Regions from separate parts of the Veillonella sp. Ser01 genome, predicted to be linked through region 2. Evidence: a T-box and tRNA genes for the amino acid it is inferred to sense, from the RefSeq annotation. Region 2 holds a T-box; the other holds one or more tRNA genes.
The links. The T-box of region 2 lies ahead of thrS (threonine--tRNA ligase). A T-box ahead of a tRNA ligase gene usually reads a tRNA of that ligase, here a tRNA-Thr.
Positions count from the first base shown of each region.

Region 1: it has a tRNA-Thr gene. The T-box ahead of thrS (threonine--tRNA ligase) is inferred to sense a tRNA for this amino acid. The anticodon was not compared.

Region 1 covers NZ_JBSPUA010000002.1:507,149-519,487, reverse strand. Annotated here, with positions in the region: partial or broken gene ACWTVK_RS06285 (GTP-binding protein) at 1-615, opposite strand, end outside; tRNA gene ACWTVK_RS06280 (tRNA-Met) at 858-934, opposite strand; tRNA gene ACWTVK_RS06275 (tRNA-Thr) at 940-1,015, opposite strand; tRNA gene ACWTVK_RS06270 (tRNA-Met) at 1,048-1,123, opposite strand; tRNA gene ACWTVK_RS06265 (tRNA-Tyr) at 1,129-1,213, opposite strand; tRNA gene ACWTVK_RS06260 (tRNA-Thr) at 1,224-1,299, opposite strand; partial or broken gene ACWTVK_RS06255 (undecaprenyl-diphosphate phosphatase) at 1,544-1,690, opposite strand; gene brxF (BREX-3 system P-loop-containing protein BrxF) at 1,765-2,229, opposite strand; gene ACWTVK_RS06245 (hypothetical protein) at 2,258-3,673, opposite strand; gene hypB (hydrogenase nickel incorporation protein HypB) at 3,670-4,323, opposite strand; gene hypA (hydrogenase maturation nickel metallochaperone HypA) at 4,339-4,680, opposite strand; gene ACWTVK_RS06230 (bifunctional 5,10-methylenetetrahydrofolate dehydrogenase/5,10-methenyltetrahydrofolate cyclohydrolase) at 4,673-5,500, opposite strand; gene ACWTVK_RS06225 (penicillin-binding transpeptidase domain-containing protein) at 5,619-7,586, opposite strand; gene ACWTVK_RS06220 (CCA tRNA nucleotidyltransferase) at 7,586-9,004, opposite strand; gene sdaAA (L-serine ammonia-lyase, iron-sulfur-dependent, subunit alpha) at 9,073-9,945, opposite strand; gene sdaAB (L-serine ammonia-lyase, iron-sulfur-dependent subunit beta) at 9,957-10,619, opposite strand; gene hcp (hydroxylamine reductase) at 11,070-12,339, opposite strand, start outside.
Region 2 covers NZ_JBSPUA010000001.1:205,316-217,654, forward strand. Annotated here, with positions in the region: gene ACWTVK_RS00955 (peptidase U32 family protein) at 1-922, shown strand, start outside; gene ACWTVK_RS00960 (DUF4911 domain-containing protein) at 1,019-1,294, shown strand; gene ACWTVK_RS00965 (hypothetical protein) at 1,356-2,345, shown strand; T-box leader at 2,593-2,825, shown strand; gene thrS (threonine--tRNA ligase) at 2,900-4,810, shown strand; gene ACWTVK_RS00975 (MFS transporter) at 4,926-6,131, shown strand; gene ACWTVK_RS00980 (MarR family winged helix-turn-helix transcriptional regulator) at 6,704-7,261, shown strand; gene ACWTVK_RS00985 (DASS family sodium-coupled anion symporter) at 7,411-8,904, opposite strand; gene infC (translation initiation factor IF-3) at 9,374-9,892, shown strand; gene rpmI (50S ribosomal protein L35) at 9,914-10,111, shown strand; gene rplT (50S ribosomal protein L20) at 10,158-10,508, shown strand; gene ACWTVK_RS01005 (hypothetical protein) at 10,630-11,181, shown strand; gene ACWTVK_RS01010 (PdaC/SigV domain-containing protein) at 11,322-11,963, shown strand; gene ACWTVK_RS01015 (hypothetical protein) at 12,144-12,339, shown strand, end outside.

The DNA of each region.
Region 1 (12,339 bases), on a different contig from region 2:
ACGAACTGGAGTTGGAATGTAGGAGTCTACAGCTTCCATCAATTCGTCAATTTTAGCTACATATTGAGCATCGCCTTCCAAAGCTTTCAACGCAGAACCTACAACGATAGGTACTTCGTCGCCAGGGAATTCGTAGGAAGAAAGAAGTTCACGAACTTCCATTTCTACCAATTCGATCAATTCTTCGTCATCAACCATGTCAGCTTTGTTCAAGAATACTACGATTGCAGGAACACCAACTTGGCGAGCCAACAAGATGTGTTCGCGAGTTTGAGGCATAGGGCCGTCAGCTGCGGAACATACTAAGATAGCGCCGTCCATTTGAGCTGCACCAGTGATCATGTTTTTAACATAGTCAGCATGGCCTGGGCAGTCAACGTGTGCATAGTGACGGTTAGCAGTTTCATACTCAACGTGTGCAGTGTTGATTGTGATACCACGTTCACGTTCTTCTGGAGCTTTATCGATCATGCTGTAATCTTGGAAGTCAGCTTGGCCTTTTTCAGCCAATACTTTTGTGATTGCAGCTGTCAAAGTAGTTTTACCATGGTCAACATGACCGATTGTACCAATGTTAACATGCGGTTTCGTACGTTCAAATTTTTCTTTTGCCATTAGGATTGTATCCTCCTTCACAAAAACAAATTACATTCTAGTATTAATATAATATATTAACCCTAATTTATCAATGGAATATAAGATTCCCTTATACATTATTATACCATATATAGAAAAACTTCTAAAAATACAAATATTCTTCTAAAATAAAAAAACTGACAAATGTAATCCTTACACTCATCAGCTTCAATTTGTATTTTATAAAGAAATAAAAAAATCCTCACCAATGTGAGGTTTAATGGTGGCGGCACACGGATTTGAACCGCGGACACACCGGGTATGAACCGATTGCTCTAGCCAACTGAGCTATGCCGCCATGTATGGAGCTAGTGACCGGGATTGAACCGGTGACCTTATCCTTACCAAGGATACGCTCTGCCGACTGAGCTACACCAGCACAATGAACGATCATTTCACTGTGAATTTTTGTGGTTGCGGGGACAGGACTTGAACCTGCGACCTTCGGGTTATGAGCCCGACGAGCTACCAACTGCTCCACCCCGCTATAAATGGTGGAGGGAGAAGGATTCGAACCTTCGAAGTCGAAGACGGCAGATTTACAGTCTGCTCCCTTTGGCCGCTCGGGAATCCCTCCAAAAATAAAATGGAGCTGGCGATAGGAATTGAACCCACAACCTGCTGATTACAAGTCAGCTGCTCTACCAATTGAGCTACGCCAGCATCATTACGACAAGATGTATTTTATCATCCGCCTCACTAAGTGTCAAGAACTTTTTAAAAACTTTTTTTAAAGTTTTTTCGTTCACTGCGGTATCCCTTAGTGCTTAATCATAATAACATGAAACGATACCCTATGCAAGTATTTTTTCTAAACTTTTTAAACTTCATTTTTTCCTCATCGGCAATCATAGATAAAGATAGATAATTGCTAATATAGCCACTATTATCCAATAGTACCAATTTAAATGAACACTTCAAACACATCGGCATGGGCACCTTCAAAATTAAGCATATGCCCAATAATAATCATATGCCCTGTACTAGATACAGGAATACATTCTGTTATACCTTCTATAACACCTAAAATGAGGGCAATTACATATTGGTCCATGATATCACCTGCCTTTTATATGCAGTCATAACTCATGGCAATATATAATGCCCTCAGCAATCAATATAACTCTATTAATCAATAACCATAACACGATCAGGTTTAGTGATTGTCACTACCGCATGTTTTGGATCATTATTGTGTTCTAAGTACAATTGATCACCTTCGAGATGACCACGCCAACCTACAACAATCGGATATGTTTTACTAATAGTCTTTAATAGTTCAAGAGGATTTAAATTTAATATCGGTGCAAACAATACATTAATACCATCGATAAGAACAACTTCTGTATCACTGCGACTTAATGCACGACGAATTACTTCTTCTGCAAGTTGTGGCCTTTCATCACGAGGTACTAATAAAAACTCTTCTTCAATAAGTTGTTTTGCCTCTAAGTACTTCCAACCTTTTTGTTCAGATAATTCACGAATTAACAAACTTTTACCAGAACCAGGACCACCAACGATAAACAATATGCGTTCATCATCACCTTGAATTTGTTCCCAACGTTCTCTTACATCTTGAACTGTAACCATATCCCTTGCCTCCTCGCTGTAACCGTTCCTACTTAACGGGACGGTCAGATAACATAACGGATTTGATATATTGGTTTTTATCATCTAGGGCAAACTGCAAATATGAGTCGCTTGCCGCTGGATTTTTATATTCATATACAGTAGATGTGCCCGCATTTGTTGTAGATTCAACAATACGAGTAGGCATACCATATACAAAGAGCAATAAGTATTTAGTATCCCCCATCGCAATACCGCGACGAGTAGGTGTGTAAATATTTAATAGAACACGATTGATGAGATTTTTTTTATCAACACTCACGCCATATTCGTTATACCCAATAAATGTGGACCCAAACAACATACCTTGATGTTTCCAATCATTATTGGGATCATTAACAAAATAATCATTTAATTTATAGCCGCGCAACACAAAATCATCAGCAGTCAATTTACCTGCTTCAAAATCATATACTGGAGCTTTAGGCAATCCAAATCTTGGCCATACTTGCCCACTAATCATATCAACAGCCTCTACATTGCTTTGTTTGATGGTGAAAGCAATATATTCTTTCTGTTGTCCTAGCATAGATTGTTGTTGGCTATTATTATTTGTATTCTCTATCGAGCTATTAAATTCCTTTTTTCGAGACCATGAATTTTCGGAATGACCTTCATATAGGAAGATATAACTTTCATTTTTCAAATCACGCCACATCGCAATAGGGCTACCATAGGCAAATACCAATTCCATGCGTGTACTACCAACACCAATATCGCGTACAGTGTGGACGCCTTTTTTCGTACTATGAATATTAGTAATAGTATTCGGTTCAAAGAAATAAGTAGCCCCTTGACCGCGTAATTGATTATTTACTAAACGCTCTTGAGCAGGTCCCGTATAAACGGTTACCTCCAAGTCTTTCATATAGTACGTCGTAAAGTTATCTCGAACCACTGTTTTTTCAACATCTTTAGGCGCTACAAACTGATCTCCTAAACGATACCCATCAATAGCATAATCATCTTCAGACCCTAACGCTGGCAAATTATTAGCCGTATAAGACTTACCAATATCAGCCAAGTTATTTTGCGTTACGCTAGGCAACGGGCCTTCATTTTCGCTAGCCGCTTGCCAAAACTGTATGGAATCACCAAACTCGGTAACCGCCATTTGTTCAGCTAGCCATCCTGTTTTAGTGCTTTCCTTTTTTATCTTTGTATCGATTTTGACAGCTTTAATCGGTGCATTATCTATATACGCAACAGACTCAGCCGCATCAGTTCCCGCTGCTTCTACAGTTGTCTTTTCATCCATATGTGCAACATCATTTGCACTTTCTGTAGATTCCACCGCAGTTTGTTTCACAGTCGAAATAGCCGGCTCTGCTGCATACCCTACCGATGTAGCAGATAAGCCTACTAGAAGTGCCGCTACGATGCGGCTCTTAATAGAATGATTCATCGATTACTCTCCAATTGCGCACGCAACCATGTCAACCATGGCTCTAGTCCATTATGGGCCGTGCAACTTACTTCAAAAATCTCTCCTGTTGGATTCAAATTACGTATATCTTGTATGGCCTTATCTTTTTTGAAAGGTACATACGGCAATAAATCTATCTTATTAATGAGGATAGCCTTTGACTCTTTAAAGATTAATGGGTATTTAAGAGGCTTATCCTCACCTTCAGTAACAGATAATACAGTTACCTTCAGGCTTTCACCAATCTCAAATTCTGCAGGGCATACAAGGTTGCCTACATTCTCGATAATGATCATATCCAGTTCATCAAGATTTAAATCACCCAGTGCATCTTGAATCATTTGTGCATCAAGATGGCAACCTCCCACTGTGTTGATTTGAATAACAGGAACGCCTAATTCATGAATTCGTTCCGCATCCTTAGCAGTAAACAAATCACCTTCAATAACAGCAAGGCGGTAATCTTTTTTCAAATCATGTAAAGTTGCCTCTAACAGAGATGTTTTACCAGCCCCTGGAGAACCTAATAGATTAAATACAAAAATATTTTTTTCCTTAAACAACTGTTGTAAGGACTCTGCAATGGCATCATTTTTTGCCAATACATTAGTTTTAACTTGAACTTGCATGTCCTAACCTTTCTATCAATCGATATCCATGGAGGTCACTTGTAGTTCGCGGCCACCAATGGTTTGTACGAAATGACTGTCACAATAGGGACAGATAAACTTATAATTTTCTACAGGAAATGTTTTATCACAATCCAAGCACTTTCCTTCAATAGGAATTGTGTTAATTTCTATACGAGAACCTTCTGCGGCAGTCCCCTTTGTAACGGCTTCCCAGCAAAATAGGAGAGAATCTGGCTCTACTCCACTCATGAGGCCCAAATCGAGTTGAACGGAATGGATCACAGATGCATCGTGTTGGCGTAACGTATCGAGGGCTACATCAAGTATGCCTTCTGCTATAGACATCTCATGCATAGTATGCCTCATATACAGCTTCAAGCATCATAGTAGTCGTTACAGAGCCTACACCACCAGGCACTGGAGTAATTGCAGACGCAATATCTTTTACTGCTTCATAATCAACATCGCCTACCGTCTTACCTTCTAGTTCATTAATGCCTACATCGATAACAACAGCACCTGGCTTAATCATATCTGCTGTAATCATATGAGCACGACCCGCTGCAGCAATAACGATATCGCCTCGTTTTACTTGCTCTCCTAAATCAGGAGTTCTGGAATGACAAATTGTAACCGTACCATTTGCACCGAGAGTCATAAGAGCTACTGGTTTACCGATAACTTGGCTACGACCAACTACAACTACATGTTTGCCTTCCACAGGAATATCATAGTGACTTAAAATTGCCATGCACGCCTTTGCTGTACAAGGAGCAAAGCCACCTTTGCCAGCAGTTACAAGACCAATATTGTACGTAGTTAAACCATCGATATCTTTTTTAGGATCTAGCATATCGATAAGCGCCTCAGTATCAATATGTTTAGGCATCGGCATTAACGGCAGAATACCATGGACTGCTGCATCATTATTTAAAGCTTGTAATGCTGTAACGACTTCATCCTGTGTAGCCGTTTCAGGTAATTGTTTTAATACAAAACCATAGCCAAAATTCTTTGCTGTCTTTTCCATAAATGTAGCATACATATGAGCGCCGTGGTCTTCACCAACAAGTAATACTGCCATAGTAATTACAGAGTCGCCTACTGCTGCAACTTTTTCTTGTAAAATCGCCTTGTGAGCATCTGCTACTGCTTTACCGCGTAATTCAATCATGTATATCTCCATTCATTCAAACTATCTATAAAATAAGGTGCCTCCGGAGAGGCACCTAAGTCTCTTATTCTATTATATAACGAACTGTCTATAATTTCTAATTATGACCGAATTCGTTTTATCTACGGAAATGAACAGTAATTGCTGTACCAGCCTGAACAGTTGTACCGCTACTTTCATCTTGAGATGTAGCCGTACCAGTTCCATCCGGTTTAAAGGCAAGTCCCGCCTTATGTAACCAATCACGCACTTCACCATAGGTAAAACCAGTAAAGTTAGGCAATGTAACAGAACCATCACTTCCCGGTTTTGGTTCAGGTAATGTATTAGCAGCTTTAACAGCTACTGGTGTACTTTCTTTAACATACGGACTCATTTGGTAATACCGTACAAGTTGAGATACGATGTCCTTAAATACAGGGGCTACAATTTGACTACCATAATAAGAACCCTTTTGTGGGTCATCAATAACGACAAGAACTACAAATTTTGGATCCTCTACAGGGCCAAAGCCAATAAAGGACGCAATGTATTGTCCGTCGAGATAACCGCCATGTTTGGTATCTAGTTTTTGCGCCGTACCAGTTTTACCGCCGAAGTGATAACCTTCTACCATCGCTTTTGTACCGCCACCTTCGGATACTTCTTTTTCTAGAATATCTACAATGGTTTTAGCGGTTTCCGCCGGAACTGGTTGTCCCACAACAGATGTTTCAGTCGTACTTGTAACATCGCCTTGAGAGTTACTATAAGACTTGATGATATGTGGTTTCATCATAGCCCCACCATTAGAAAGTGCACCAAAGGCGCGAACCATTTGTAATGGTGTAACCGCAATACCTTGACCGATGGACATAGTCGCAACGTCTAGCTTACTCATATCCTCTGGATTATACAAAATACCTGCTCCTTCACCAGGCAATTCAATACCTGTTTCAGAGCCAAAGCCATAATCACGTATATATTTCGAGAGAATATCTGCACCTGTTAATGTACCAATTTCAGCCATACCAGTATTAATAGAGTACTTCAAAATATCTAGCAAACGAACAGGACCATATCCCTCACCATTCCAGTTTCTAATGATATGTCCATTGGCAGCGAAGGCCCCTTTATCGTTATACACAGTGTCTAACTTCCACTTGCCTGCTGCAAGAGCTGCAGATGCAATGATAGGTTTGAATGTAGAACCTGGTTCATATAAATTGGTAACCGCAATATTTTTGAAAGCCTCTTCACCACTTTGGTTGTAGTTATTAGGATCATAACTTGGACGATTGGCCATCGCTAATATTTCGCCGGTCTTTGGATCCATAACGATAACGCTCGCATGCTTAGCTCCTGTATCAACCATCGCCTTATCAAGAGCGCGTTCTGCAATAAATTGAATTGTTGCATCGATGGTTAAGGTTACGCTTTTACCCTTATCTGGTAAAAATTTAGATAGTACGGAACCAAATATGGCATTCCCTTTATTATCAGTAGCTACAATTTCTTGTTGTACGCCCCCCTTTAATTCGTCATCAAGAACCATTTCTAGGCCATCAAGACCTTTATCATCAGTGCCGACAAAGCCTAATACTTGAGCCGCTAAGACACCATTTGGATAATAGCGCTTAGATTCTTCAACGAAATTAAGGCCTGCAATATTATTATCCTTAATAACTTGTTGTACCGCTTTTGATTTGTCTGCATCCATCATACGATTCAACCAGACAAAGGCAGTATCCTCTTGCAAAGCTTTCACAATATTCTCTTTTGACATCGCTACATAGGGCGATATGAGATCCGCAATCTCTTGAGGAGACTGTTTAATCATCTTCGGATCTGCATATAAAGATTTTGTAACTACACTCATCGCCAAAGGCTTGCCATTACGGTCATAGATTGTACCGCGCGGCGATTGTAATTTTCTATCCACTTGAACTTGTAATAAGTTTTTCTTCTCTAGGTCAAAGGTATCAAAGACCTGTAACTGTGCTAAACGCCCGATAAGGACGAAGGCAACGGTCATGAGTATGGCAAGGCACCACGTAGTGCGACTCCAATCGCTCATGCGTAATAACGCTTTATTTAATAACTTCATCATTTCTCCACTGGACGGCGTAACTTATGGTCTAATGCATCATATAATGCATCTGGTTCATTGGGAATCACCCCATTTTGTACCTGACCTAATAAATACTGCAATCCTTCCCCCACTTTTTTCCCTGCAAGCTTAATAACTCGTTCGTCATAATTTAAATCCTTTGTATGGATAGGCATCTCTAGGCTAAGATCTGCCATACATTCACCAAAGGCTAAGGTACCATCAGTCGATGCATAAGGCTTCCCACAGCCTAACACATCGGCAGCACAAACCTTAGATAATTGCTCCCATGCAGTTCGCATAATTTGACTATCTCGAAACTCACCGCTACGAGCCTCTTTACGGATCCACTTTTTCTCATTAGCTTCCCCATTTTGTACAAAATAATGAAAGCGCATATGATTTTTTACAATCCAAGCTACTCGGCGCACAAAAGCCTTAGGATAACCTAAACGAGTAAGCAAGGATTCTGTCATCTCAGCACCTAATGTATCATGGCCACGATCTGTCAAACGTCCGTTAATAACAGCTCGTACAGCCGGCATACCCTTTGCTACATCGTGTAACAGTGCACCCCAACGTAATATTAAATCTGGTTCTGTATGAGATACAACGGCTAATGTATGATACCAACCATCAAATTCGTGAAAGTCTTTTTCTTGTGGTAAATTCACAAGATGGTATAGCTCTGGTAAAATAGGCACTTCACGAGCGACGCCATTTTCTACAATGCGACAAGAGCACTCGGCCAAGCGAGATTGTACTAATACATCAAGGCCCTTAGCCACAGCGGGCTCTAACATGAGTCGGTCCAGTTCACTACGAACTCTCTCGAGAGATAACCCAGGCACTCGATGAAATGCCTTTGGCATAGCTTCTAATAAATCTTTGCTAGGTAAGAAATCTAGCTTTGCCACAAAGCGGCATGCTCTAAATAATCGCAATGCATCTTCTTCGAAGCGTTGCTGTGCATTGCCAATGGTTCGCAATGTCTTATGCTTGATATCTCGGCGTCCCCCTACTAGATCTATAACCTCACCAAAACGATTCATAGCCATGCCATTGACCGTAAAGTCACGACGCAACACGTCTTCCTCCAAGGTATCGGCATAAGCGATTTCTTCTGGTCGATGACTATCCGCTCCATATCGTTCAGTGCGATACGTTGCAATTTCATATTGCTTTCCTTCTAGTGTAGCCACTACTACACCAAAGGATTTTCCTACTAAATCTGTCGTTTGAATATCTTGACTTCGTAGGACTTCAATTACCGTATCAGGACGTGCAGACGTCACAATATCAAAGTCATGAGGCTTTTGATGCATCAAAATATCGCGCACTGCTCCGCCAATGATATAGGCTTCATAACCGGCTTCTTCTAATACAGTCAATATTCGATTGGCTTGTTCCATCATACACACTCCTTTCTGAACTAGTCTAATCTTTATTTTACTACAAATGAAAGCATGAAAAAAGTGCAATCCTATAAGGATTGCACTCGTTCTGCAATAGCTGTACCCGTCGGTGTTACCGCAAGGCCGCCATCACTTGTTTCACGCAATGCTGCTGGCATAGCGCGCCCGATATTATTCATTGCTTCAATAACTTCATCTGGTGGAATTTGACTTTCAATATTCATCAAAGCCAATTCAGATGCAGTAATGGCATGAACTGCATAGAAACCATTACGTTTGACGCACGGTACCTCTACAAGCCCTGCTACTGGATCACAGGCAAGGCCCAATAAGTTTTTCATACACAATGCGATAGCATGTCCTACTTGACGAGGCGTACCACCCATCATTTCTACAATGGCACCGGCAGCCATACAAGCGGCCGTACCAATTTCTGCTTGGCATCCGCCAACGGCACCGGCCACACAAGCGCGATTCGCTACGACATTGCCAATGCCAGAGGCAGCCAAGAAGCCCTTTACCATAGTTGCTCTATCTAGCTTGTAATGATCCGCTACTGCTTTCATCGCACCAGGCATAACACCACAAGATCCAGCCGTAGGGCACGCAACAATGCGGAACATCTTTGCATTTGCTTCATTAACAGCAATAGCATAGGTCATAGCCTTGTACGCAATATCACTCATAAATCTTGGTGCTTGTCCATTAAGCTGTGCCGCCTGACCGCCGGACATACCAGACGCTGTTTTTTCTGCATAGTCTATACCATCTTGAATAGAACTTTCAAAGATGTCTAAACGATGCTCTATTTCACGAATAACCGCGTCTTCACTGCGGTCATAATTCTCTAATTCATAACGCAGTACTACATCGCCGAAGGAAATATGATTCTCCTCAGCTAAGCGAATAATATCTGCAATTGTATCATATGCATAACTCATCATTCGCCCTCCTATAACGCTTCAAAGGTCATGACATCTTGAATGCCTGGACACTCGCGCATAAACTGAACGGTAATAGGATTTACTACTGTATCTGTAGTAATGACCATCACTGCATCCTTGTGCTTACCCTTCCGAAACACGCGCATGGTAGCGATATTAATATCGGACTCACTCAATGCTTGGCTCACCAAAGAGATAGCGCCAGGTCTATCTTCATGGAATACAACAAGAGTAAACTCATCGCCAGTAATAGACATATCATTGCCATCGACTTCGGTAATCATAATTTGACCGCCACCAAGAGATCGACCAATCACAGTCATATGACGATTATGTTCATCGTACATATCAAAACGAACTACATTAGGATGACCTACATCAAGAGGAGACTCGATAAAGTTATACTCCATGCCCTCTTTTTCAGCTAATTTATGAGCAACACGAATATTCGTATCATCCTCTTTAAAACCTAATAAGCCCCCAATCAAGGCACGGTCTGTACCATGGCCTTTATAGGTCTTAGCAAAAGAGCCATATAAGGTTAAATCCACCTTTTTAGGTGTGGAACGGAAAATACACCGCGCCATCTTACCTAGCCGCGCAGCACCAGCTGTATGCGAACTAGACGGGCCAATCATAACAGGCCCTATAATATCAAAAATACTATTCATACACGCCTCTATATACACATAAACAATGTGAAAATCTTACTTTACCTATAGTATAACAATCGATATTGATAGATGTCTATATGCACATTAGCGATATATTTGTATGCATAAGGAGGACTCCCACCTCCTTCCCTAGTACTATTTAGGTGAAAACTATCAAAAGAATAGTATATTGATGGGACGCCTTCTTATCTACAGTTATAAAAAGGAAAGACTATACTTATGCAGTGACATCAGGTCACGAGGAGCAAAGAAGTATAGTCTTTCCTTTTTAACTAGGTTGTAGATACAAAACTGGGCCCCATCAATATACAGCCCCTAACAGATAGTTTTCACAAAATAGTAAAAAACGCACCTAAGGATAACCCTAGGTGCGTTATTTATAACAACAGTCCTAAATCATAAAAGAGAGGGGATGTAGGACTGTAGTTAATAAGTTAATGGATCCTATTAGCCCAAGATAGCTTTCATGTCAGCTTCTGGAGTTGTAATTGGATGTAATTGGAATTTTTCTACCAAAATGTTCAATACATTGCTGGAGAAGAATTTAGGCAAGGAAGGTCCGATGTAGATGTTGCGGATACCCAATGCCAACAATGTTAACAAGATACATACTGCTTTTTGTTCGTACCAAGACAATACCAATGTTAATGGCAAGTCGTTTACGTCACATTCAAATGCACCAGCCAAAGCTACTGCTACTTGAATAGCGGAGTAAGCATCGTTACATTGACCCATATCAAGGATACGAGGGATACCACCGATTTCGCCGATGTTAAGGTCGTTGAAACGGAATTTACCACAAGCCAATGTCAATACTACTGTATCATCTGGAGTTTGTTTTACGAATTCTGTGTAGTAGTTACGGCCTACTTTAGCACCGTCACAACCACCTACTAAGAAGAAGTGTTTGATTGCGCCAGCTTTTACAGCGTCGATTACTTTATCAGCAATGCTCAATACTGTACCATGACCAAAACCAGTAGTTACTTCGTGACCACCGTTGATACCAGTGAATTCTTGAGCTTCTTTGTAGCCGCCCAATTCGATTGCACGGTTGATAACTGCGGAGAAGTCTTTAGTACCGTCTTCTTTTTCTTCGATGTGTGCACAGCCGTCGAAACCTACCATATCTGTAGTGAAGATATTTTCTCTGTAGTTTTCTTTTGGTGGCATAATGCAGTTTGTAGTGAACAAGAATGCGCCAGGAACGTCAACGAATTCTTTTTGTTGGTTTTGCCATGCAGTACCGAAGTTACCTTTTAATTGAGGATGTTTTTTCAATTCAGGGTAAGCGTGGCAAGGCAACATTTCACCATGAGTATAGATGTTTACACCTTTACCATCAGTTTGTTCCAACAATTGTTTCAAGTCGTGAAGGTCATGACCAGTTACAACGATGAAAGGACCTGGTTCTACAGTCAAAGGTACTGTAGTTGGTACTGGTGTACCGTAAGATTCTGTATTAGCTTTATCAAGAACAGCCATACATTTCAAGTTGATTTCGCCGAATTCCATCAAAAGACCAAGCCATTCTTCAGCGCTGTGATCTTTCGCCATTTCTACTAAACCTTTAACGAACCAAGCGTCAACGTCAGCATCATGGAAACCAAGGCGAGCAGCATGCCATGCGTATGCAGCCATACCACGCATACCTAACAACAATGTGGAACGAAGAGATACGATATCTTCTTCACCTTTCCACAATTGTTCCCAATCG
Region 2 (12,339 bases):
ACGAGTGGCTCCAGGACTTGAACTTCACGTAAGTACACAAGCTTCCACTACAAACTGGCATACAGTTCAAATGTGGAAAGAACTGGGTGCTACACGCGTAGTAGCAGCTCGTGAAGTATCCTTAGCAGATCTTAAAGAAATGAAGGACAATGTAGATATTGAAATCGAATCCTTCGTACATGGCTCCATGTGTATTTCTTATTCTGGTCGTTGCCTATTGTCTAACTATATGACAGGCAATCGCGATGCGAACCGCGGTCAATGCTCTCAATCTTGTCGTTGGAAATACTCCCTTGTGGAATCTAACCGACCTGGTGAATATTATCCAATTGAAGAAGATGAACATGGCACATATATCTTTAACTCTAAAGACTTGTGTTTGATTCACCGCATTCCTGATTTATATGAAGCTGGTATCGATAGCCTTAAAATTGAAGGTCGTATGAAATCCGTTCACTATTGTGCAACAGTAGCAAAGGTATACCGTACAGCTATCGATACATATCTTAAAGAAGGTAAAGACTGGTATGTTCGTCCAGAATGGATTGCAGAATTAGAAAAGATTTCTCACCGTCCATATACAGATGGTTTTGCAGAAGGCCGTCCTGATGAAACAGCTCAAAACTATGGTAAATCTACTAATACACAAAGCCATGACTTCATCGGTTTAGTTATGGGCTACAACGAAGAAGAAAAATACGTTGATCTTGAACAACGTAATAACTTCAAGGTTGGGGATAAAGTAGAATTCTGCCAACCTAAAGGTGAACTCGTTGAAACTGTAATTGAAAAAATGACAGACGAAGATGGTAACCCAATCGACGTAGCGCCTCATGCGCAAATGAAGGTACGCATCTACATGGATACACCACTTGAACCGTACTCTATGATGCGCCGTGAGTGCAAACCAAAAGAAGCTTAGTACGTAGTATATTAACGACAAACATATCTAATGGATGCCTATACTAGCGACATGTATAGCATTTACATTTTATAGTAATGATGTGTAGGAGGACTTATGAGTGGTACATCTTTAGAACCGAGTAAATCTATCGGTGCATTTACTGATGTACCAGATTTAGCAACCTCTGGGGAAGAAGCGTATGTGTACTTTCATCTTGAACCGAAGCATACGAACTATATCAATCGCATCATTGAAGGCTATGAATACTTAGGGGTTATGACATCTATTGATGTAAATGGACGATGTATGCTAAGGTGTACACCTTCAACACGGCCCTTGGCTATTGAATTATTAAGTAGTCTATCGGACTATGTCACTATCGAGGATTAATATCATATTTTTATAATTACATCAAAATGTTTAGACCTAGTAGAGAAATGAGAGTATATCTATGAAACAATCTATGTTGAAACGTGCATTATTAACAGCTTGTCTAAGTGTATCTATGGCAGGCGTAGCTATGGCAGGTCCTGTAGGTCCTGTTATTATTCCTCAAGCAGGGGATGTAGTAGTCATCAATCATAGTCCTGATATGACCTTCACTGGTAATATCAACTTTGATGTGGAAAGCCAAACTAACAATAATTTACAAGTTGGCTCCACTGTAATCCCTAATGTTGTATATGGTGCAGCGTTCAATAAAACTGGTGCGCCAGATACAATTATTCCAGCTCAAACTTACGTGTATGTAGGCACAAAAGATGGGGTGAATGCTTTCACAGAGGCTAGCGATGCTGACAAAAAAGGTGCTAACTGGAATGTAGAAACCTTGAAAAAAACTAAATCTGGTGACGTACAATTGGCAAGCCGTGGCATTCCTGAAAAGCCATTGGCAAATCAAGTAGCAACCATTAAAGATTCTATTATGCTTAGCGCTGTAGACCTCAGTACAACAGAGGTAGGTCGCAATAGCAAGGGCGTTCTATACATGACTGTTCCTAAAGAATTAAAATTGACTGCTGACACAGGTATTCCTGAAGACGTGCGCGAAACAATGCCAGCTATGTTCCGTGGTAAAATGGGTGATTCCCTCATGGTGAATCTCATGCCTTTAAATGAAGAGGAAAAACAACAATTAGCGGCAAACCCACATAATGCAAATACAATCGTATTCAACCGTGGTATGAGCATGGCAAAAATGATCGGTTCTTCTGCCCGTACAAGTAAAGTGTACACATACATGAAGGACCATTACTTGAACCTCGTTATCGTAGCAAAAGATTACGACGATAACGGTGCTCGTGGTAGTGGCGTTATGATGGTATCCAAACAAGATAACTCTAATGATGTACTTTTAACACTCTACAAAGGCCCAGACCTTTCCAATAGCAAATTGGAAAAAGTAATTGGCGCTATGTTATCTACAAACTTCAAACGCTAATAATCTAGCTCATGTACAGTGAGCTGTAGTATAGCTACATTGCTTAGCGTATATATGATAATCTTAATAAACGGCTCGAGTTTGATATGTACCCCTTTTAATGGACAACCCGTAAAGGGGTACATATCAGTTATATCGGGCCGTTTTTATATGGTGTGTTTAAAGGCGTTTCTTTAATTTATAGATTTTGTGAAATTTACTATTGAACTGTATTGAATTTTTTAATTCCCTGTGATACTATAATCTAGTAAAAGTTATGCAAAGGACATGATTCTCATATCCCTGTGTACCAGAGAGAGGCAGATGCTGGAAATGCCTTACACATATATCAGAGTTACCCCCTTTAAACTGATTTGTCGAACCTAAGTAGGCAAATACGGCCGCCACCGTTATCGGGCTTAATGAAGTGAATTAACTATACATATATATTTGTATAGGTAGTTAACTAGGGTGGAACCGCGAATGATCTTCGTCCCTTGTTTTGTAGGGATAGAGGGTCTTTTTTTATTACAAAAATCCAGTCTATCCTAGATAATAAATTGGAGGAAAGAAAAATGGCAGATGTAAAAATCATTTTACCTGATGGTAGTGCAAAGGAATACGCTGCTGGCACTACTCTTGGGGAAGCAGTAAAACAATTATCTAACAGCTTGGCTAAAAAAGTCCTAGCTGCTAATGTAAATGGCGAATTAACAGACCTTCGCGAAGAACTCGTAGATGGTTCTGAAGTAGCTTTCTTAACATTCGAAGAAGATGGTGGTAAACATACTTTGCGCCATACAGCTTCTCATATTTTGGCACAAGCGGTTAAACGCTTATGGCCTGAAGCTAAATTGGCTATCGGTCCTGCTATCGATAAAGGTTTCTACTATGATATCGATATGGAACATACTTTAACTCCTGAAGATTTAGGCAAAATCGAAAAGGAAATGAGCCGTATTGTAAAAGAAAACTTGCCTATCACTAAATCTGTAATGTCTCGTCAAGAAGCTATTGAGTTCTTCAAATCTAAAAACGAAGACTACAAGGTAGAATTGATTGAAGATCTTCCTGAAGATGCTGTTATCTCTTGCTACGCGCAAGGCGACTTCATCGATCTTTGTGCAGGTCCTCACGTAGCATCCACTGGTAAGGTAAAAGCTTTCAAATTGCAAAGCATTGCAGGTGCATACTGGCGCGGTGATGAAAAGAACAAAATGTTGCAACGTATTTACGGTACAGCATTTGAAAAGAAAGAAGAACTTGATGCATACCTTCACTTGCTTGAAGAAGCAGCTAAACGCGACCATCGTAAACTTGGTAAAGAACTTGGTTTGTTCGTTATCAAAGAAGAAGGTCCTGGCTTCCCATTCTTCTTACCAAAAGGTATGGCTCTTCGCAACGAATTGGAAAACTTCTGGCGTGAAGTTCACCATGAATTCGATTACGAAGAAATTCGTACACCAATCATCTTAAATAAACAATTATGGGAAACATCTGGTCACTGGTTCCATTACCGTGAAAACATGTACACTACAATCATCGATGATGAAGAATATGCAATTAAACCAATGAACTGCCCAGGCGGTATCTTGGTTTACCAAAACGAAATGCATTCCTATCGCGACTTCCCATTACGTTATGCTGAACTTGGTTTAGTTCATCGTCATGAATTGTCCGGTGCTTTACACGGCTTATTCCGTGTACGTGCATTCACACAAGACGATGCGCATGTATTCATGTTGCCAAATCAAATGCAATCTGAATTGATGAAAGTTATCGAATTGTTCGACCGCATTTATAGCCAATTTGGTTTGAAATACCATGTAGAATTGTCTACTAAACCAGACAATGCAATGGGTGATGATGCAATTTGGGAAGCGGCTACAGAAGCATTGCGTAATGCGATTGAAGCGAAAGGTATTCCTTACGTAATTAACCCTGGTGATGGCGCATTCTACGGCCCTAAACTTGACTACCATATTGAAGATTCCTTAGGCCGTACATGGCAATGTGGTACTATTCAATTGGATATGAACTTGCCTGAACGTTTCCAAATCGAATACATTGGTGAAGATGGTCAAAAACATCGTCCTATCATGATTCACCGTGCATGCTTCGGTTCCATGGAACGTTTCATCGGTATTTTAACTGAACACTATGCAGGCGCATTCCCAACTTGGATGGCTCCTGTACAAGTTAAAATCTTACCTATCTCTGAAAAACATGTTGAATATGCTAAAGAATTGGCAAAACAAATGCACCGCGACTATGTACGTGTAGAAGTGGATGATCGTAGCGAAAAAATTGGCTACAAAATCCGCCAAGCACAAATGGCAAAAGTTCCATACATGCTTGTGGTAGGCGATAAAGAAGTTGAAGAAGGCACAGTTAACGTTCGTAAACACGGCGGTGACGAATTAGGTTCTGTACCATTCGAAGAATTCTTCAATTCTATTAAAATCGAAATCAAAGAACGTAACTAAATATTTAGCCCCCATATACTAAAGCCTTTCATTAGACTTAAGTCTAGGCGTTGGCCATTTGTATAGTGGGGGCTATCTCTTTAATTGTTACCTGTGAGTAGCGAAAGGAAATACTATGAAAGAAGTAAATTCATATGGCTGGAAAGCCGTTATTGGTTCCTCCATTGGTTATGCTATGGATGGTTTTGACCTCTTAATTCTTGGCTTTATGCTGACACTAATTTCTGGAGATTTAGGTTTGACCACAGGTCAAGCGGGGTCTCTTGTGACGTGGACCTTGGTTGGTGCCGTACTTGGTGGTTTCATCTTCGGTACCTTGTCAGATAAATTTGGTCGCGTTCGCGTTTTAACTTGGACGATTGTTTTATTTGCTATATTTACTGGCCTCTGTGCTTTTGCTCAAGGCTATTGGGATCTTCTTATCTACCGTACAATAGCAGGTATTGGTTTAGGTGGTGAATTTGGTATTGGTATGGCGCTCGCTGCTGAAGCTTGGCCTGCTCAACATCGTGCAAAAGCAACAAGCTACGTTGCCTTAGGTTGGCAATTAGGCGTGTTGGCTGCTGCTTTGTTAACACCATTACTCATTCCTATTATTGGATGGCGTGGTATGTTTATGGTTGGCATTATTCCAGCTTTAATTGCTTGGGTATTCCGTGCGAAACTACATGAACCAGAAATCTTTGTACAAAGTAAAGAAGATAAAGAGCATTCACATACAAACTCTTTCAAGTTATTAGTAAAAGATGTAAGAACTACAAAGACATCCATTGGTGTTGCTATTTTAACATCTGTTCAAAACTTTGGTTATTACGGTATTATGATTTGGTTACCTAATTTCTTAAGTAAGCAATTAGGTTTCTCCCTCACAAAATCCGGTTTATGGACTGCTGTTACTGTATGTGGCATGATGGTCGGTATTTGGGTATTTGGTCGCTTGGCTGATAAAATAGGTCGTAAACCTACATTCATTCTATTCCAAGTATGTGCTGTAGCATCTATTTTAATCTACTCTCAACTATCTGATCCAACTGCCATGCTATTTGCTGGTGCTATCTTAGGTGCTGCTGTAAATGGTATGATGGGTGGCTATGGTGCTTTGATGGCAGAAGCATACCCAACAACTGCCCGTGCAACAGCTCAAAATGTACTATTTAATATCGGTCGTGCTGTAGGCGGCTTTAGCCCAATGGTAGTAGGCATGATCATCTCTATGTACTCCTACCAAGTAGCAATTGCATTTCTAGCTATTATCTATGTACTTGATATTCTTGCAACCCTATTCTTGATTCCTGAACTTAAAGGTAAGGAATTAGAATAAGAAAACGAGTAAATAAGATTAATAAACAAAACTAGTAAATAAGAGTAGTAAATAATTTAACTACATTAAGCGCTGTCTTCGGACGGCGCTTTTTTGTGCTTGTATTTAAATTTTGTTTGTATTTTAATTTGTAATTATATTTCTAGTAATTCGGAATAATACTGTTATTTTGCAGGAGTTTTAGAATCTTTGTCGAATATTATTTTGGTTATTCATACTTTGATGTAAAAACACAATGCAAGCTTTAATTAATTATATTATTTTGCTGGTACTACCATTTAAAAATAATTTTTAAGGACAGATATAAGTCATTTTAGAGATACTACCAGTTAAAAGTAATTTTGCTAAGTAGAGATATAAGCTGACTTAGAGATACTACCAGTTAAAAGTAATTTTGCTAAGTGGAGATATAAGCTGATTTAGAGATACTATCAGTTAAAAGTAATTCTACTAAGCGGAGATATAAGCTGATTTAGAGATACTACCAGTTAAAAATAAATATTTTTAACTGGTAGTATCTGGAAAATAGGTTATGTATGGAAAATTTGTAAAATGGTAAAGGAGTGAGTCTATTGGCGCGATTACGATTACGTGAGGTTAGTGAGAGTGAAGAAGGTTTTAATCGATTAGAGCGAGCTATGCGATACGGTAAACGGTTAAAGTTAGCCAAAAGAGTTCCTAGAGATGTATTTATGCCAGAGGATAAGAAGTTATGGTTTTTATTTGAGCGTATATATACGGTGATTCATGATAAGGAGGTTGCTGTATTAAGATGTTTTGGGTTGACACCGATGCAATATAATGTGTTGGAGTTTGTCTATGTTTCGTCGTGTAAACCAACATTGGGCTTTATAGTGGATGAGTTACGAGTGTCGTATGGAAATTTATTTGCAGTTGTAAAAAATTTAACAAAGAAAGGTTTATTGACTTGTAGTGTGTGTTCAATTGATAGACGATCTAAAAGTCTTGCTTTAACTTATGAAGGAAAGCTTTTATTTGAAGAAGTACAAGTTGTGCATGATAAAGTATTAGGTAATATGTTTTCAGCTATGCGCAAAAATAAGAAGAGTGATATTAAATCTGATCTAACATTTATACTTAGACATTTTAGTCCAGAAAAAATAGAGTAAGAAATAGAGTAAGTATTGAAGTAAGCGATAGAGTGAGTGAGCATAATAGATAAAGTGGGGATATGGAGTAAGTTAACCAGTTAAAACAAAAAATCCTACAATTTTTGTTAATAAGAAATTGCAGGATTTTGATGTTTTGTTAGTTAGTTTTAAGCTATACCAATCCAGTGCCAGTATGTAAGAGCAAATACGAGCATCATTACATAGCCAATAATAGTCAATGGAATGCCTGTAGTCATAAATGTTTTTACGTCGAATGTGTCGGTACCGTAAGCTACCATACCTTGTGGAGAGTTTACTGGTAATACTAGACCGAAGCAGATAGAATATTGCATAAGCATGGTTACGCCGATTGGGTTAAGACCTTCTGCGTTATGTCCAACTACAATAGAAATTACAATAGGAATCATGGCAGAGGAGAGAGCTGTAGCAGATGCAAAGCCTAGGTGGATAACAATGAGGAAGGCCGCCATTACAGCAATTAAGATGAATACGCTGGCACTTTCAAGGGAGAAGGCGTTTACGAATACTTGAGCAAGCCAAGTGGCTGCCTTTGTTTTCAGTAATACAGATCCAAGGCCGATACCAGCACCAAACATAACGATGGAACCCCAGTCGATGTTTGGCTGTGCAAATTTCCAATCCATAATGCCAATCTTAGGGAAGAAGAACAATGCGATAGCTACAATTGTTGTAGTTGTTGTATCGATAGAATGTAGCTTGCCACCAGTAGCCCACAATGCGAGAAGACCGATAGAGATACATAACAGTTTCTTTTCATCCATGCTCATAGGACCGATTTCTTGGCGCATTTTAGCAAGCTGTACATCGCCACCTACAAGTTCTTTGAACTCTGGCTTAATTAATGCTTGTGTTAAGAAATAGGCGATGATAACCATAATGATGGAGAATGGAGCCGCTGCTGTGAGCCAATCTATCCAGCTAATAGATGTATTCATCTGTGTTTGCATAAAACCTACTGCTACAAGATTTTGAGCTGCAGCTGTTTGAATCATAATATTCCAGAACGTATCGGCCTGTACGGCACCTACCATGAGTAGAGCGGCTACGCGGCTTTTACGTTCAATACCTAAGTTTTCAACAATACCGATGATAATCGGTGCTAAGCAGGCAATACGCGCTGTTGCACTGGGTACGAAGAAGGCGAGGATAAGTCCTGTAATAATAACACCTAAATAAATACGACTTACCTTAGTACCAACGCTAGACAGTACTAACATGGCAATACGACGATCGAGACCTGTTTTGCGCATAGCTACAGAGATAAACATAGCAGCACCTACAAGAATCATGGCTGGTGAAGAATAACCAGAAATGATAAGCTTCAAGGCATTGGCTGTGCCCATCGCCTTAGCAGGTGCTTCGGGATTCGGTGAGAATCCTAATAGTAAAGCGGTAAGTGCAGTAATCATGGTGGCACTTACTGGATAGGAAACAGCTGAGGTCATCCATAAGATAATGGCAAAGGCTAGTACACCAATCATACGATGACCGCCGGTAGATAATGTTTCCGGTGTAGGCAATAATAAAATACCGCCTAAAACAATAAAGGATAAAATAAGTCCAATATTTTGAGCAGTTGTACGCGCCTTTTGAGGAGGGGCAGTGGTTGTTACACTCATAATAAAACTCCTTTCAATTTGTGTAATACCTATTACTGTATAATAATAAATAAGGTAAACTATATAAACTAGACTATCCTATAAAGTTTAGTATCCTATAAAGTACATTATTCTATAAAGTAAACTATATAAGCTAGACTATTCTATAAATATTATTGTATCGTATTTTCTATAGAATTAGTTGTATAATTTATAAGAATATTGTATACATAAAGAGAGAACGGTGTCAGTAAGTATACCTATATACAGAACTTATAATGTCTGTTATACTATAAGAGTTGTAATAACAAATTCATTGTTAAAAGCTCAATATTTTTTGTTGACTTTCACCAGTCAATTTGTTATTATAATTAAGTAATTTATGAAGCAGAGGCCATCCGCCACTCACCTAATACCATGAAGTATGAGGTTAATATAGAGAACTCTATTCGGATGGTGTTTGCCGTCCGTTTTTTTTATTCTCTTGGAGGTGAACGCTATTAGCAAGGATACACCACGCATTAATGAAGAGATTCGTGCTCGTGAACTTCGTGTCGTAGGTCCTGAAAACGAACAAATCGGTATCATGTCTGGCCGTGAGGCGTTGGCATTAGCTGAAGAAAAGCATCTTGATCTTGTGGAAATTGCACCTAACGCTAAACCACCAGTAGCTCGCATTATGAACTACGGTAAATATCGTTATGAACAACAAAAACGCGAGAAAGAAGCGAAGAAGAAACAAAAAATCGTAACTTTAAAAGAAGTTAAGTTACGTCCACATATTGAAGACCATGACTTTTACGTAAAAATGAAAAACGCATCCAAATTCTTGGGTGAAGGTAACAAAGTAAAAGTAACTATCATGTTCCGCGGTCGTGAACTTTCACATCCAGAACTAGGCATGGCAGTATTGACACGTTTCGCTGAAGAACTCAAAGAAACAGCGTCTATTGAAAAAGCAGCTAAATTAGAAGGTCGTAACATGACCATGATTTTAGTAAGTAAATAATGTTTTGGGAGGATTATAATTATGCCAAAAATTAAAACTCGTCGCGCAGCGGCTAAACGTTTCGCAGTAACTGGTACTGGTGAATTCAAGCGTGCAAAAGCTTTCAAAAGCCACATTCTTGAGAAAAAATCTCCAGCTCGTAAACGTAATTTGCGTAAAGCTACATTGGTTGCAAAAGCTGACCACAAACGCGTAGCTAAATGCTTACCATACGCTTAATCGTTAACTATTAGATCGATATATCGTAATTTAGGAGGAATATACAATGGCAAGAGTGAAAAAAGGCGTTACAGCTCATGCACGTCATAAAAAGATTTTAAAATTAGCTAAAGGTTACCGCGGTACACGTTCTCGTTTGTTCAAAAAAGCTAACGAAACAGTAATGAAAGCGTTGTACTACGCTCGTCGTGACCGTCGTGCGAAAAAACGCGAATTCCGTCAATTGTGGATCGCTCGTATCAACGCAGCGGCTCGCATCAATGGCACAACTTACAGCCGTTTCATCGCTGGTTTGACTAAAGCAGGCGTTGAAGTTAACCGTAAAATGTTGGCTGACTTGGCAGTTAACGATGCAGCAGCATTCGCTAAACTTGTTGAAGTAGCTAAAAACGCTTAATAGCATAACAATACAGACTAAGGACTCTCTTTGGAGGGTCCTTTTTTGCATGGTGAAAGTATGCTATAGTGAAAATACAATCGTGTTGTGTAAAAGCGGGAGAATAGAGGAGGAGTAGGTAATGGAACAGTTATTTTATCTGTTGATACCGTTAGGACTTTGTTTGTTCTATTTGGGTATTAAATACACGATTCGCTTTGGTAGAGCTAAGATGCTCTATGAGATGCCTTATGTAAATAAAGAAGGCACTTTTACTTTAGAGCGAGCAGGAACGTATGGGGTGTGGCTTAGTGGAAAAATGTTTACAAAGGCGCCTATTGGTGAATTTGGGTTTAACTTAGTTGATGAAACAACGGGAAGGACCATTCCTTTATTTCTATCTTTTATGCGTGCCCGGGTTAATAGTTTAACTCACTCAAGAATGGAACTATATACCTTTGATGCGGGTCCAGGCACCTATAGACTGTCCATTACAGAAGATCCTTTTGTACTAGATACAGTTATGAAAAAAGTAGGCGATAAGGTGATTAAAGGAGCGGTTGATTATAATCAATTTACTATACAAATCTATACACATACTTCCTTTGTTTTAAGGTTTATATCAATTTGGATGATTGTACTTGGACTTATTATTGCTGTATTAGGCGGAGTTCTTCCTAACACTTTAGTGTGAAATAGTAGATAGTTTTAGCTATTTTATATAATGAATAAATTATGAGAAAAGTGAAATAGAAAAAGAGGAGTTTTATCATAGCCTGTAGAAGTAACACAGTAATAAACCTATTTAAGGTGCTTGTAAAAGGAGACATTATTATGGGAATCTTTAAAAAGCTATGTATGACCTCTATGCTAGGTGTTATGATTGCTGTGCCTACATATGCAACTGTTGTTACAGGTAGTCAATCTGATGTAAACATGGAATTAAAATATCCATTGGTATATACCAATAATATGTTTGCACAAAAAGCAATTAATACAGACATTGCTAACTATGTTTTATATGCGAAATCAGTTTATTACGATCAACATGCGTACCAAGTAAAACAAAATTATAAAGTTACCTATGAAGATGCTCAAGTAGTATCTATCTTGTTAACTACATATCACTATCATGCTGGTGCCGCACATGGAATGTATAACACTAAAGGCTTAGTATATAACAAGATAACTGGCCAAAGAATTCCGTTATATAACTATGTGAAAATTGCTAATCCACAACAAATAGAACGGGGCATTAATTCTGGTATATTGCGCTTCTACCGTGAAGATCATAAAAAAGCAGATCTATTACCTAATTGGAATGTAGAATATGTTTCTGACAACTACTACTTAAAAGGTAAAGGCGCTATAGGTCTTGTATACCAACCATATGAATTGGGACCATACTCTTATGGGAATACATTCGTTGAATTCTCACCAAATGCCATTGAATACTTTAACCGTATGAATGGTTAGAGAATAGTAATTGGTAGATTGAGTTCTAATTAGAAATTTGAAATAGTCATAAAAAAGCCTGTAATACTTAGATGAGTATTACAGGCTTTCATATAATGAAAGAAATAGTTCATTATGCGATATTCTAGAGTTATAAAGTTATAAAAGTCTATATAAATAGGTAAGAGAGAAGGAAATATAATGAAAAAAATACTTATTATTTTATTATTGTCTTGTATAGTATTACCATTACAAATTCAGGCTATATCTATGCAAGATATAAAGATTAATAAAAATAATATTTCTATTATTACAGGTAAGAACTCTATCACATATTTTGTAGATAAGAGTTCTATTAAAAGTATTGAAGAAGATCAATCTATTTATAAAGTTCAAG